Regions from separate parts of the Bordetella genomosp. 10 genome, predicted to be linked through region 2. Evidence: riboswitches for the same ligand, from Rfam matches in the RefSeq annotation. Region 2 holds a riboswitch; the other holds the start of a gene.

Region 1 (6,719 bases), on a different contig from region 2:
TCCACTCTCCAGGCCGAACAGCGCGCGCCAGCCGCCGCCCAGGTCTTCCCGGCCGCGCAGGCCCCAGACGGAATCCGTTTCCCCGCCGTTGACCAGGCCGTTGCGCGTGCCGCTTCCCGATACGTGGGTCGTGCCCACGCCCAGGTCGACGATGCCGTACATCGTCACCCCGGGCCCTTCGTCCGTGCCGGCCCGGGCTTGCGTGTGGGTAAAAAAAAGCGCAAAAAAAACCGCTCCGTAGGAAAACGGAGCGATATAGCGGGCGGACTTTTGCTTGAACAGCTTCAACGAGGTGGCTTTGGACAATTCGGCGGCTCCGTGTTCGGCGCCGGCATGCATTGTCTCGTCATGCGGCGGCGCGGCGTTGATCTCCGAAACGTACGGAACAAATCGCCGGATTGTCTCTCAACTGCCGGGCCTGCGACATGAGCACCCCGCGCATGTCCGCCGGGCAATTCACGGTAATGCAGGCCGAAGCCAGGGCCTGGTCGTGCCCCTGATCCACCTGCATCTGGGCGACGTTCAGGCCGGCCGCCTTGAAGTCCAGGCAGATCTGCTTGCGCACGGCGCCCAGCGCCTCGCGCGCACAGACCACGGTCAACCTCGAACTCGCGCGCCGTCCGGCCAGCGTGGCCGGACGATCTACACCGGCGCGCCGAAGAAACAAGTCGAATATACGCATGATGACCTCCTCTCGCACGAGCGGGATGGCATACGTCAAAAACCAGCCTGGCCAGCCTGGAGGCGTCGCGCACGCGCAAGACATGCGGGACCCGCGGGCGGGCAAGGCGGAAACTCAGGCGGAATGGCGCGGAGGAAATCGTTACGGGAAAGCGTTGGTTGGCACAGACGGCACGCGCATTCATTTGCGCGCGGCCCCGCATACGACATTTGGACACCGCACCCTGCAAAACAGGGCGCGGCAGAGGTGAATCTGCGTAAACCCTGTCAGGCAGCGACGCCGACACTAGGTCGACTGTTACTGTCGCCGGAATCGGTATTCACGTAGCAACCCCTGGATATGAAGAAGCCATCAGTTTACTCGGGTTTGTCCCTAGGAACAAGGCTGTTGCGGGACAAAAGCGTGGGAAAACAAGCGCCTGCGACAGATGACATGTCATATGGCTGACCCCTGCCCGACGCCCGCGCGCCTGGTCGCTGGCAGTGGAGCTCCAGCCCATGACCTTCGGCTCATCCGGCGCGGGATCGTCCGGGGGGCATATCCGGAAGCCGGGACAGGCGGGAGCATCCGGACCTGCCGGGCCGCTCAGGCGTGCAGGTGCCAACCCACGTAGCCGGCGAACAGCGCGTACAGGCCGCCCACCGCCGACAGCGCCCGCAGGTTCATGGTCTCGCGGCGGAAGCGCAGCCACAGCAGGCCGATCGACAGCATGGTGACCAGGCCGGCCGCCATCAGCGTGTCGTCCAGCAGCCACGGCGTCATCATGATGCCCATGGCGCTGGGGATGGTGGCCTGGATCATCATGGCGCCGGAGATGTTGGCCAGCGCCAGCCTTTCCTTGCCCTGCCGCACCCAGATCAGCGCATTCATGATTTCCGGCAGTTCGGTCGCCACGGGCGCCAGCAGCAAGGCGGCCACGTGGGGCGTCAGGCCCAGCATCAGGCCGATATCCTCGATCTGGGCCACGAAGACGCGCGACGCGCCGGCGATCGCCGCCAGGGCCAGCACGGTCTGCAGGCAGGCCCAGCCCATGGTGGGCTCGGCGTCGCGCGGCCGCAGCTTGAGCGGCTCCAGGTCGCCGGCTTCGGCGCGATCGTCCTCGGCCAGCAGTTCGCGCCGCACGTACAGGCCGTAGGCCGCCAGGAAAGCCAGGCCCAGCCAGGGCTTCCAGGCGAACGCGACCAGCCCGAGCGCCAGCTTGAAGACGAAGATCCCCATGAACCAGCCCTGGTCGCGGGCCAGCTTGCGCTGGTCCGCGTTCATACAGGTCACGCATTCGGCGGCGGGCTGGCGCCGGCGCTGCCTTATCAATCCCAGTCCCACCACCGCGTAGGCGACCGTGGCCAGCACCAGCGGGCCGCCCATGACGGCGCCCACGCCGATGTCCTTGTGGTCCGGCGTGCCGCCGAAGGCCACGGCCATGAAAGTCACCGCGCTTTCGGGCAAGGCCGTGCCGAAGGCCGCCAGCACGGTGCCGACGGCGGTCGCGCCCAGGTTCAGGCGCTGCCCGACCCATTCGACGCCGTTGACGAAATATTCGCAGGCCAGGTAGATGATCGCGGCGGACGCGCAGAACAGCAGCAAGGTGGACAACATGGAATGACGACAGCCGGACGAGCGGATTACCCAAGGCGCGACGACGCGGCTCGCCCGGCTGGGTAGCGCGTCGTGGCCAAAGGTCTCGCCTGGCTGGGCCGCCCGCGAACGGGGAAAATCCCGCGGCGGATGGCTGCCGTTTGCGCCATGGGGTCATGGACCGCCAAGCGTGTTGACGCAAACTCCTTGGGGCAAGGATGGCTACTCCCCAATGAACACGGCGCGGATTGTATCAGCACGGGATGACGAGTCGGGGGAAATTTCCCGTTTTGCCCTGGGGTAGCCCGGCGGCAAAAAAAGCAGATAAAGTTACCCCACTCCCTTTTTTTCGCGTCCTCGCGCGCCCACGACATGAGCCTACCTCCCGTCGATCTCACGCCCCATATCGAACGGCGCCAGCGCCTGCGGGACTACATGCGCTCGCAGGGCGGCGGCATCGCCGTGCTGGCGACCGCGCCGGAAACGACGCGCAGCCGCGACTCGGAATTCCCCTATCGCTTCGACAGCGACTTTTTCTACCTGACCGGCTTCACCGAGCCCGAGGCGTGGCTGGTGTTGCTGGCCGGCGAGCGCGAGGCCAGCATCCTGTTCTGCCGCGAACGCCACGAAGAACAGGAAACCTGGACCGGCCACCGCTTCGGCCCCGAGGCCGCCGCGGCGCGTTTCGGCTTCGACGAGGCGCACGCCGTCGAACGCCTCGATGAACTCCTGCCGTCCCTGCTGCTGAACCAGCCCACGCTGTTCGCGCCGCTGCAAGCCGGCGGGGCCGTGGGCGAACGGCTGTCGCGCGCCCTGGAAACGGCGCGCCAACAGGCGCGCGGGCAGCACCAGCCGCCCAGGCGCCAGATCGATCCGCGGCCGCGGCTGGCCGATATGCGGCTGATCAAGGACCCGGCCGAAATCGCCCTGATGCGGCGCGCCGCGCGGATCTCCGCCGGCGCCCATGCGCGCGCCATGCGCCACGTGCGCCCCGGCATGCACGAATACGAGATCGAGGCCGAGCTGCTGCACGAATTCCGCCGCCACGGCGCGCAATCGGTGGCCTACAACAGCATCGTCGCCGCCGGCGCCAACGCCTGCACCCTGCACTACCCCGCCGGCGACGCCGTCCTGCGCGACGGGCAGTTGCTGCTGATCGACGCCGGCTGCGAGTACGACGGCTATGCCGCGGACATCACCCGCACCTTTCCCGTCAACGGCCGCTACAGCGGGCCGCAGCGCACGCTCTACGACCTGACGGTGGCGGCGCAGGACGCCGCGTGCGCCGCCATCCGGCCGGGCGCCAGCTTCAACGACGGCCACGAGGCCGCCGTGCGCGTGCTGGCGCAGGGCATGATCGACGAAGGCCTGCTGCAAGGGTCGCTGGACGGGGTGCTGGAGTCCAAGGCCTACACCCGCTTCTACATGCACCGCACCGGCCACTGGCTGGGCCTGGACGTGCACGACGTCGGCGACTATCGCGAGTCGGGCGAGTCGGGCGCCCCGGACGACGCGGGCGACCGCCCCTGGCGCACGCTGGAGCGAGGCATGATCCTCACCGTCGAGCCCGGCATCTACGTGCGCGGCGCCGCCGACGTGCCGGAGGCCTTCTGGGATATCGGCATCCGCACCGAAGACGATGCGCTGGTGACGGACGAGGGCTGCGAACTGATCACGCGCGGCGTGCCGGTGCATGCCGGGGAAATCGAGGCGCTGATGCGGGAGTGAGCGGGGACCGCGCGCCGCCACGCCGCCGCGCCAATGCCGCCGCGCTGGCGCAGGCATCGCGACCGACGGCGCCGACTACAGCACTACGGCACTACAGCACGTAGCCGTCCAGCCATCCCATGGCGGACCACACGTACACCACCACCATGGCGATGCCGAACATGGAGCAGACCGCGCCGACCAGGGTGGCGACGATGGCCAGCGCCACTTCGCGCCAACCGGTGCGCGATGACGGCGGCAGGCCCGGGTTGTAGTCGCGATCGAATTTCTCGTCGCTGCGCAGGCAGAACACGACGCTCTCGATGAAGCCGTCGATCATGGGAATGAAGAGCAGGAAGAAGGCCGGATTGTCGTACCACACCGGGAACAGCCGGGTGGCGACGAGGCAGGCCACCGCATAGGCCGTCACCCAGGCCGCGCCGCGCCGGCCCACGTACCACCAGTGCGCGCCCACGAAACCCAGGCACAGCGCCAGGGACGCGGCGCGCAGCTTGGTGCGCGAACGGGGAAGGGGCGCGGGCAGGACGATCTCGTCGGTCATGGGCATGGAGTGTAGAGCCGCGGCGCTAGAATCGCCACATGAGCAAACCCGATTTCTCCGTCGCCATCCTGGGGGCCGGCCCGGTGGGCTGCGCGCTGGCGCTGATGCTGGCGCGCCATGCCGCCGATCCTTCCTCCATCCTGCTGGTGCGGGCCGCGGCGCCGTCATCCCAAGCGGCGTCGCCCGCCGCCCAAGGCGTGTCGCCTGTCCCACCCATTGCGTCGCCTTCCTCGTCGCCTTCCTCCCAGGCCACGCCGCCGGCCCCGGGCGCGACCACCGGCCCCACGCCGGGCTCGGTGGTCGCGCCCATCGCGGCGCCCGCCAGCGCGCCGCTCGCCGCGCCCGCGATTCCCGCCCTGCCGGCCAGCGCCGCGCCGGCGGCGCCGGAGGCCGACGCCCGCGTGCTCGCCCTGAACCACGGCAGCCACGTGCTGCTGGAATCGCTGGGCGCATGGCCGCGCGAAGCCGCCGACATCCGCACCATCCACGTGTCCCAACGCGGCCGGCTCGGCCGCACCGTGATCCGCGACAGCGACTTCGACGTGCCGCGGCTGGGCGCGGTCACGGCATACGCCACGCTGCACGCCGCGCTGATGCGCCAGGTCGAACGGGCCGGCATCGCCGTGCGCGCCCTGCCCGGCGCGCGCCTGTCCGCCCAGGACGCCGACGGCGCCACGCTGGCCGACGCCGGCGGCGCCACCCTGCGCTGCGGCGTGGCGGTGCAATCGGACGGCGCCGGCGCCAACGACATCCGCCGCGAATATGGCCAGCATGCGGTGCTGGCCACCGTGCGCGCCTCGCTGCCGCGCGACGGCTGGGCCTTCGAGCGCTTCACCCGCGAGGGCCCGCTGGCCCTGCTGCCCCATCCCGCCGCGCCCGGGACCTACGCCGTGGTCTGGTGCTGCGCGCCGGAACGCGCCCAGGCCCTGGCCGCGCTGGACCAGGCGGCGTTCTCCGCGGCGCTGACGGAAGCCTTCGGCGACCGCCTGGGCGCCCTCGCCTGCGTGGCGCCGCGCCACGTCTTCCCGCTGTTCCTCAGTGCCCGGCGCGCCCTGGTGAACGGCCGCGCCGTGGCCGTGGGCAACGCCGCGCAGACCCTGCATCCGGTGGCCGGCCAGGGGCTGAACCTGGGACTGCGCGACGCGGCCCGGCTGGCCCAGTCGCTGGCGCCCTGGCTGGAGCGGCCTGCCGCGCCGCCCACGGAGGCGCTGGCCGGCTTCGCCCGCGCCCGGCGCGACGATCGCTGGCTGACGGCCGGGCTGACCGACCTCATGCCGCGCGCCTTCGCCACCGGCCTGGCGCCGCTCGAACACGCCGGCGGCCTGGCGCTGCTGAGCCTGGACTTGTTACAACCGCTGCGGACGCCGCTGGCGCGGCACCTGCTCCAGGGCCTGCGCGCCTGAGGGCCCGATGAAGGAACAATGAAGGCCCGGTGAAGGGTCAACGAAGGGCCAATGAAGGGCCCGACGAGGCGCCGATGAGAGGCCCGCGCAGGGGCGGTTTTCCTGCCCCTGGATACCGTGCAATCCGGGGTCGGATCGGCGCGGTTAAAATCCCCGCCCATGCGTATCGGCTCCTGGACTCTCCCCAACAATGTGCTGGTCGCGCCCATGGCGGGCGTGACGGACCGGCCATTCCGCCAATTGTGCAAGCGGCTGGGGGCGGGCTATGCCGTCTCGGAAATGGCCGCCAGCAACCCGCGCCTGTGGGACAGTGTCAAGACCTCGCGCCGCCTGAACCACGAGGGCGAGATCGCTCCCGTGGCGGTGCAGATCGCCGGCGCGGATCCCGCCATGATGGCCGAGGCCGCCGTTTTCAACGCCGCCAAGGGCGCGCGCATCATCGATATCAACATGGGCTGTCCGGTCAAGAAGGTGTGCAACCTGGCGTCCGGCTCGGCCCTGCTGCGCCATGAAGACCTCATCGCCCGCATCCTCGACGCGGTGGTGCAGGCCTGCCGTCCGCTGGACGTGCCGGTGACGCTGAAGACCCGCACCGGCTGGGACCGCGAGCACCGCAATGCCCTGCGCATCGCCCGCCTGGCCCGGGACAGTGGCATCGCCGCCCTGACCCTGCACGGCCGCACCCGCGCCGACATGTACACCGGCCAGGCCGAATACGACACCATCCGGGAAGTCAAGGCTGCCATCGATATCCCGGTGGTCGCCAATGGCGACATCGACAGCCCGGAGA
Region 2 (6,719 bases):
TTTCCGAAGCGGTCTACCTGGGCAGCCGCGTGGTGATGATGGCGCGCGGCCCGGGACGCGTGGCGGAGGTGATCCCCATCGAGCTGGAGCGTCCGCGCGGGCTGGAGGTGCGTGAAACCGCCGGCTTCGCGGGCTACGTATCGCACATCCGGGACACTTTCCGCGGATTGGGCATCTACAAGAATTGAGCGGAGAGCGCCGTGAACCAACTGTGGAAACGCACCATGCGCAGCCGGCAGGCTTTCGCCACGATGCTGGTCCTTTTGATTGTCTGGGAGATCGCGGTGCGGACCCTGGGGATCCGGGAGTTTCTCCTGCCCGCGCCCAGCAAGGTCATCCTCGAATTCTTCAAGCAGCCGGGCTATCTGCTCATGCAGAGCCTGGATACGCTGGGCACGACGCTCGCCGGCTTCGTGCTGGCGGTCGTGCTGGGCGTGGCGGCGGCGATCGGCATCGTCTACTCGCGCTTTCTCGACCGCACCTTGTACTCGCTGCTGGTGGCGATGAACGCGGTGCCCAAGGTGGCGCTGGCGCCGCTGTTCGTGATCTGGCTGGGAACCAGCGCGGCGCCGAAGATCGCCATCGCATTGCTGATCGCCATTTTTCCCATCCTGATCGATACCGTGCTGGGGCTGCGCTCCACCGATCCCGACATGCTGGACATGGCGCGCGTCAATCGCGCGTCGCGCGCCAAGATCCTCTGGAAGATCCGCTTTCCCAACGCCATGCCCAGCCTGCTGGCGGGCATGAAAGTGGGCATCTCGTTCGCGCTGGTCGGCACCATCGTGGGGGAATTCGTCGCCGGCGAGACGGGGCTGGGCCACGTGATCCTGGTGGCGCAGGGCAGCTTCGATACGCCGACGGTCTTCGTCGCGCTGGCCCTGCTCTGCATCCTGGGCGTGCTGCTTTTCAAGGCCATCGAGCTCGCCGAAGAGCGCCTGCTGGGATGGCACGCTTCGCAGCGCGAGCGCCCGGATGCCGCGGTCTGACAGCCCCGCCGTGCCGCCTATTGCTGCTTCAGCGACGCCGAGTCGATCACGAAGCGATACTTCACGTCGCTCTTGAGCATGCGCTCATAGGCCTCGTTGATCTGTTGCACCGGGATCAGCTCGATATCCGAGGTGATGCCGTGCTCGCCGCAGAAGTCCAGCATTTCCTGGGTTTCGGCGATGCCGCCGATCAGCGAACCCGCCAGGCGGCGGCGCTTGAAGATCAGGTTGAAGACCTGGGGAGAGGGATGGTCGTGTTCGGGCACGCCCACCAGCACCATCGTGCCGTCGCGCCGCAGCAGGTTCAGGAAGGGATTGAGATCGTGCTGCGCCGCCACCGTATTGAGGATGAGGTCGAAGCTGTTCGCATGGGCGTTCATCTCGTCGGGATTCCTGGAAATAACGACTTCGCTCGCCCCCAGGCGCTTGCCGTCCTCGATCTTGGACGGCGAGGTGGTGAACAGCACCACGTGCGCGCCCATCGCGGCGGCCAGCTTCACGCCCATGTGGCCGAGGCCGCCCAGGCCCACGATGCCGACCTTCTTGCCGGGCCCCGCGCCCCAGGTGCGCAGCGGCGAATAGGTGGTGATGCCCGCGCACAGCAGCGGCGCCACGCCGGCCAGGTCCAGGTTTCGGGGGATGCTCAGGACATAGGCCTCGTCCACCACCATCTGCGACGAGTAGCCGCCGTAGGTGGTGGCGCCGGTCTGCTTGTCGATGCCGTTGTAGGTCGGCACGAAGCCCGTTTCGCCTTCGCAGTATTGCTCCAGGCCTTCCTTGCAGCTAGGGCAGGCGCGGCAGGAGTCGACCATGCAGCCCACGCCGACGATGTCGCCGATCTTGAACCTGGTGGCCTGCGAGCCGACGGCGGTCACGCGGCCGACGATTTCGTGGCCCGGCACGACGGGGTAGATGGTGTTGCGCCACTCATCGCGCGCCTGGTGCAGGTCCGAATGGCAGACGCCGCAGTACAGCACGTCCAGTTGCACGTCGAATTCGCGCAAGTCGCGGACTTGGTAGTTGAAAGGCGCGAGCGCGGCCTTGGGGCCGGTGGCGCCGAACGCATAAGTGGTGGTCATGGGGGATCTCCGGACAGCGAGAAAAATTGCGAAAACCGTGGAACAGGCGGGACGGCGATGCCGCGCGAGGGTGCGCCGGCTGGCCCGCGCCGCCGAGGTGGGCGCGGGCCGGCGCGCCGCCGTGATCCACGTCAGGGTCAATACTAGGCTGATTCGGCGGGCGGCCGCGTGCCTAAACGAAGCGGATACTTGCCTATTTCTCCGACATTTTTCTCATGGCGGGACAGGCTTTTCTCATTGCGCGTGCAAGTGCTCGAAGAGGATGGAGGCGCCCACGCCGATCAGCACCAGGCCGCCGAAGATTTCCGCGCGCTTGCCGACCAGGCTGCCCAGCACCCGGCCCAGCATCACGCCCACGGTCACCATCAGCAGGGTGGCCAGTCCGATCACCGAGGCGGTGATGAAGATGTTGTTGTCGATGAAAGCGAGGCTGACGCCGACCGCCATCGCGTCGATGCTGGTGGCGAAGCCGGTCAGGGCCAGGTTCCAGAAGGAATGCTTGCGCGGCGGCTGGCTGGCCTTGTCGTCGCGCTGGCCGCGGACGGCGTTGCGTATCATCAGGAGCCCGAGGATGGACAACATGACGAAGGCCAGCCAGTGGTCCCAGTTTTGCACGTACCTGGCGGCCGCCGAGCCGATCAGCCAGCCGATCACCGGGGTAATGGCCTCGATCGCGCCGAAGATCACGCCGGTGCGCAAGGCGTCGCTGAAGCGGGGTTTGTAGAGGCTGGTGCCCTTGCCGATGGCGGCTGCAAAGGCGTCGGTCGACATGGCGAAAGCCAGGAGGAGGGTTGCCGCGAAATTCATAGGGGACGGAGCGCTAGGCCGGGCGACGCATAGATTTCCGCGTGCGCCCGGCTTAGGCACAAGGAAACCCATGGTCTCGCCAGGCCGCTAAGGCTGCCAGCGCCATGGCCGCGGGGCCAAGAATGTTGACGCGGGCGCTTCCGGGGGCGGAAGCCGGCTACTCCCCAAAGTGAAGGGCCAGTTTAGCAGCGGCAGATGACAGCCGGGCGTAAAGATTACGGGGCGCAGGGGGATTCGGGCAAAAGGATGAAGAACGGGATAAGGGCGGGGCGCCTGAGGGACGGGAGCCCGGGGTTCGGCGGGTTCTCCCCAGCATGCCGCCGAACAGGATACAATCACGGGTTTGACCGGGATTTTTCCGGCGGTTTCGTCTTGCCCGACGGCCGTGGATCCGGCCCATTCACCGCTTTGCCTAGCCTATACCTATGACGACCACAGATCGCCAAGCCCCGTCCACCGCCGAGCGCGCGCGTTTGGTGCTGGGTAACTGGAAGATGCACGGCACGCTGGCCGAGAACGCCGCCTTGCTGGCGGCCTTGCGCCAAGGCGTCGCCGGCCATTGCGAAATGGGCGTTTGCGTGCCTTTCCCCTATCTGGCCCAGGCCCAGGCGCTGCTCCAGGGCAGCCCCATCTCCTGGGGCGCGCAGGATATCAGCGTGCATGAGAAGGGCGCCTATACGGGCGAAGTGGCGGGCGCCATGTTGCGGGATTTCGGCTGCCGCTGGGCCCTGGCCGGCCATTCGGAACGCCGCGCCATGCACGGCGAAAGCGATCAACTGGTGGCCGACAAGGCGCGCGCCGCGCTGGCCGCCGGCCTGACGCCGGTGGTCTGCGTCGGCGAGACGCTGGCCGAGCGCGAGGGCGGCAATACGCTGGGCGTCATCGAGCGCCAGCTCGAGCCGGTCCTGGCCCTGGGCGCGGACGCGCTGGCCAAGCTGATCCTGGCCTACGAGCCGGTCTGGGCGATCGGCACGGGCCGCACCGCCACGCCGGAGCAGGCGCAGGAAGTGCATGGCGCCATCCGCGTGGCGCTGCGCGGGCTGGGCGTGCCGCAGGTCCGCATTCTTTACGGCGGCAGCGTCAAGGCGGCCAATGCCGCCACGCTGTTCGCCATGCCCGACATCGACGGCGCCCTGGTGGGCGGCGCGTCGCTGGTGGCCGATGAATTTTTACGCATAGCCGCTGTTTGAACAGCGTTTCGGAGTAAGTGATGTCCTTGATTCAATCGATTTTGATGGTCGTGCAGGTGCTGTCGGCACTGGCCATCATCGTTCTGGTCCTCCTGCAGCAGGGCAAGGGCGCCGATATGGGTTCGGCTTTCGGCAGCGGTTCGGCCGGCAGCCTGTTCGGCGCCTCGGGCGCCGCGAATTTCCTGTCGCGCACCACCAAGTGGGCGGCCGTCGTTTTCTTCGCCACCACCGCGGGCCTGGCCTACGTGACCCACAAGGGCGTGAGTACGCCGGTCGATTCGGGCGTGATGCAGAACTACCAGGCGCCGGCCGATCGTTCCGTGCCGCAGGTGCCGGGCGCCCCGGCGCCCGCCGGCAGCGCGGTTCCCTCGGCCCCGGCCGGCAACGCGCCCGCCGCCCCGGCCAAGCCCGACGCCTCGATTCCGCAGGCGCCGGCTACGCCTGACGCCCCGGCCCCCAGCACGCCGGCCACGCCGGCCCCCGCCAAGTAATACGGCTGGCTCAATACGGGCCGGCTTGATAGGGGCCGCTCCATGCGGCAGGTTTATCCGCGCCACTACGCCAGCAGGCCGCGCTCCCGCAGCACCTCCTCGGCGATGCGCGTGCCTTCCACGCCCGCCGGTATGCCGCAGTAAATGGCCACCTGAAGCAGCACCGCGCGTAGCTCCTCGACGTTGCAGCCGTTATTCAGGGCGCCGCCCAGATGCGTCCTGAGTTCGTGCGTGCGGCCCATGCTGGCGAGCAGGGCCACGACCAGCATGCTGCGCAGTTTGGGCGGCAGGGCCGGATCGCCCCAGACTTCGCCGAAGCAGTATTCGTCGGTCAGGCGGCGCAAGGGCCCGTTGAAGGAATTGGTGCTGTCCACCCGGCGCTGGTAGTACGTTTCGCCCAGCGTGGCGCCGAGGATTTCACGGCCGGTTTCGATGCGAGACTTCATGCTTGCTCCTGGTTCAAGGTCTATCGATCGGCGCTGCCGAACTGGGTCTGGCCCCAGGTTTCATAAAACTGGATGACCCGGGCATAGTCGTCCGCCCCCTTGCCCTGGCCGATGGCGAAGGACAGCATCTGCCGGGCCATGTCGCTGACCCACATAGGCACGCCCATCCGCGCGCCTTCGTCCAGGCACAGCTTCACGTCCTTGTGCAGCAGGTCGGTGGTGAAGCGCATGGGGAAGTCGCGGTGCAATATGCACTGCGGTATCTTCACTTCGGTGGCGAAGCTGCGCCCGCTGGATACGTTGATGATGTCCAGCATGGTTTTCGCGTCCAGCCCCGCCTTGCTGCCCAGCACCAGGCCTTCGAAGCTGGCGAGCGTGGCGGCCGCGCATAACGTGTTGTTGATGATCTTCATCATCTGGCCCTGGCCGGCTTCCTCGCCCAGGTAGAAGATGTTCTTCCCTATGACCCGCAGCAAGGGCCGCGCGCGCTCGTAGGCGTCGGCCTGGCCCGACGCCATGACGGTGAGGGTGCCTTCCTCGGCGCCGCCGGTGCCGCCGCTGACGGGCGCATCCACCAGGCGCATGCCGCGCGCCAGCAGCTTTTCGGCGATGCGCCTGGAGGTCGACGGGCCGGTCGTGGACGTGTCGACGACTAGCCTCGCCGCCTTGCCCGCCGCGACGCCGTCGTCGCCCGTGAGCACCTGCTCGACGATGGCGGGCGTCGGCAGGCTCACCACCACGACCTCGGCCGCGTCCGCCACCGCCCGCACCGATCCGGCCCACGACGCGCCGTGCGATTCGAGCGCCTCGCGCTGGTCGTCGCGGATATCGAAGACCAGCACGTCGTGGCCCGCCTGCGCCAGGCGCCGCGCCATGTGCCGCCCCATATTGCCCAAGCCGATGAATCCTGTCTTTTCCATTTGTTCTCCCTTCCTGGTTATCATCTGCGGCATGGAAAACAAGCTAGTCTCCCTTGTCGCGCGCACACTGGACCTGTTCCAGCTTTTTTCGGACGAGGCCAGGCCTCTGTCCCTGACGGAAATCGCGCGAGGGCTGGACGCTCCCGCCTCCAGCACGCTGGCCCTGCTTCGCACCCTGATCGTCAAGGGCTACCTGTACGAAACGCGCCGGCGCAGCGGCTATTTCCCGACCAGAAAAATGCTGGCGTTATGCCATTCGATCGACAAGGTCGATCCCATCTTCGAAATGACGCATGGTTTCCTGGAAGAGCTGCGCGACGCCACCGAGGAAACCACCACGCTGGCCAAGCTGCGGGATACCGAAGTCATCTATCTCGACGTCGTCCAGTCCCGGCGCTCCATCGTCTACACCGTGGCGATCGGCGACACCCGGGCCATCCACGCGAATTCCCTGGGCAAGGCCATCTTCTCCGCGCTGGCGCCCGAGGAACAGAAATCCCTGCTCGGAAAAATGCAGTGGAACCGCCTCACGCCCGACACCATCGTCGACAAGAAAAAGTTCATGAAGGAAATGGCGGAATCCGCCGAACGGGGCTGGGCCGCCAACGTCAATGAAAGCGTCGCGGGCCTGGCCGCCATCGCGATGCCCTTCCGCCTCGTGTCCGAGTGGTACGCCATCGCGGTCGTCGGCCCCATGGATAGAATGAACCCGCGCTGGTCGGAGCACGTCGAGCATCTCGCCGCCACGCTGTCCAGGTTGAAGGCCGCCGTTTTGCTTCACGAGGGTCGCTCGCCGG

The links. A riboswitch is a leader RNA that binds a small molecule or an ion and turns the genes downstream of it on or off. The one in region 2 is predicted to bind manganese.
Region 1: linked by a shared signal. The riboswitch ahead of CAL29_RS25440 (sodium:calcium antiporter) and the one ahead of mntP (manganese efflux pump MntP) in region 2 are both predicted to bind manganese.

The regions. Positions count from the first base shown of each region.
Region 1 is NZ_NEVM01000005.1:2,083,919-2,090,637, forward strand. It holds gene CAL29_RS25430 (porin) at 1-255, opposite strand, end outside; gene CAL29_RS25435 (hypothetical protein) at 347-682, opposite strand; gene CAL29_RS25440 (sodium:calcium antiporter) at 1,268-2,278, opposite strand; yybP-ykoY riboswitch at 2,374-2,500, opposite strand; gene CAL29_RS25445 (aminopeptidase P N-terminal domain-containing protein) at 2,630-3,985, shown strand; gene CAL29_RS25450 (hypothetical protein) at 4,077-4,532, opposite strand; gene CAL29_RS25455 (FAD-dependent monooxygenase) at 4,565-5,929, shown strand; gene dusB (tRNA dihydrouridine synthase DusB) at 6,089-6,719, shown strand, end outside.
Region 2 is NZ_NEVM01000001.1:1,586,625-1,593,343, forward strand. It holds gene CAL29_RS06880 (ABC transporter ATP-binding protein) at 1-188, shown strand, start outside; gene CAL29_RS06885 (ABC transporter permease) at 201-989, shown strand; gene CAL29_RS06890 (NAD(P)-dependent alcohol dehydrogenase) at 1,007-2,068, opposite strand; gene mntP (manganese efflux pump MntP) at 2,303-2,875, opposite strand; yybP-ykoY riboswitch at 2,926-3,048, opposite strand; gene tpiA (triose-phosphate isomerase) at 3,301-4,065, shown strand; gene secG (preprotein translocase subunit SecG) at 4,086-4,556, shown strand; gene CAL29_RS06910 (carboxymuconolactone decarboxylase family protein) at 4,622-5,002, opposite strand; gene CAL29_RS06915 (NAD(P)-dependent oxidoreductase) at 5,023-5,955, opposite strand; gene CAL29_RS06920 (IclR family transcriptional regulator) at 5,954-6,719, shown strand, end outside.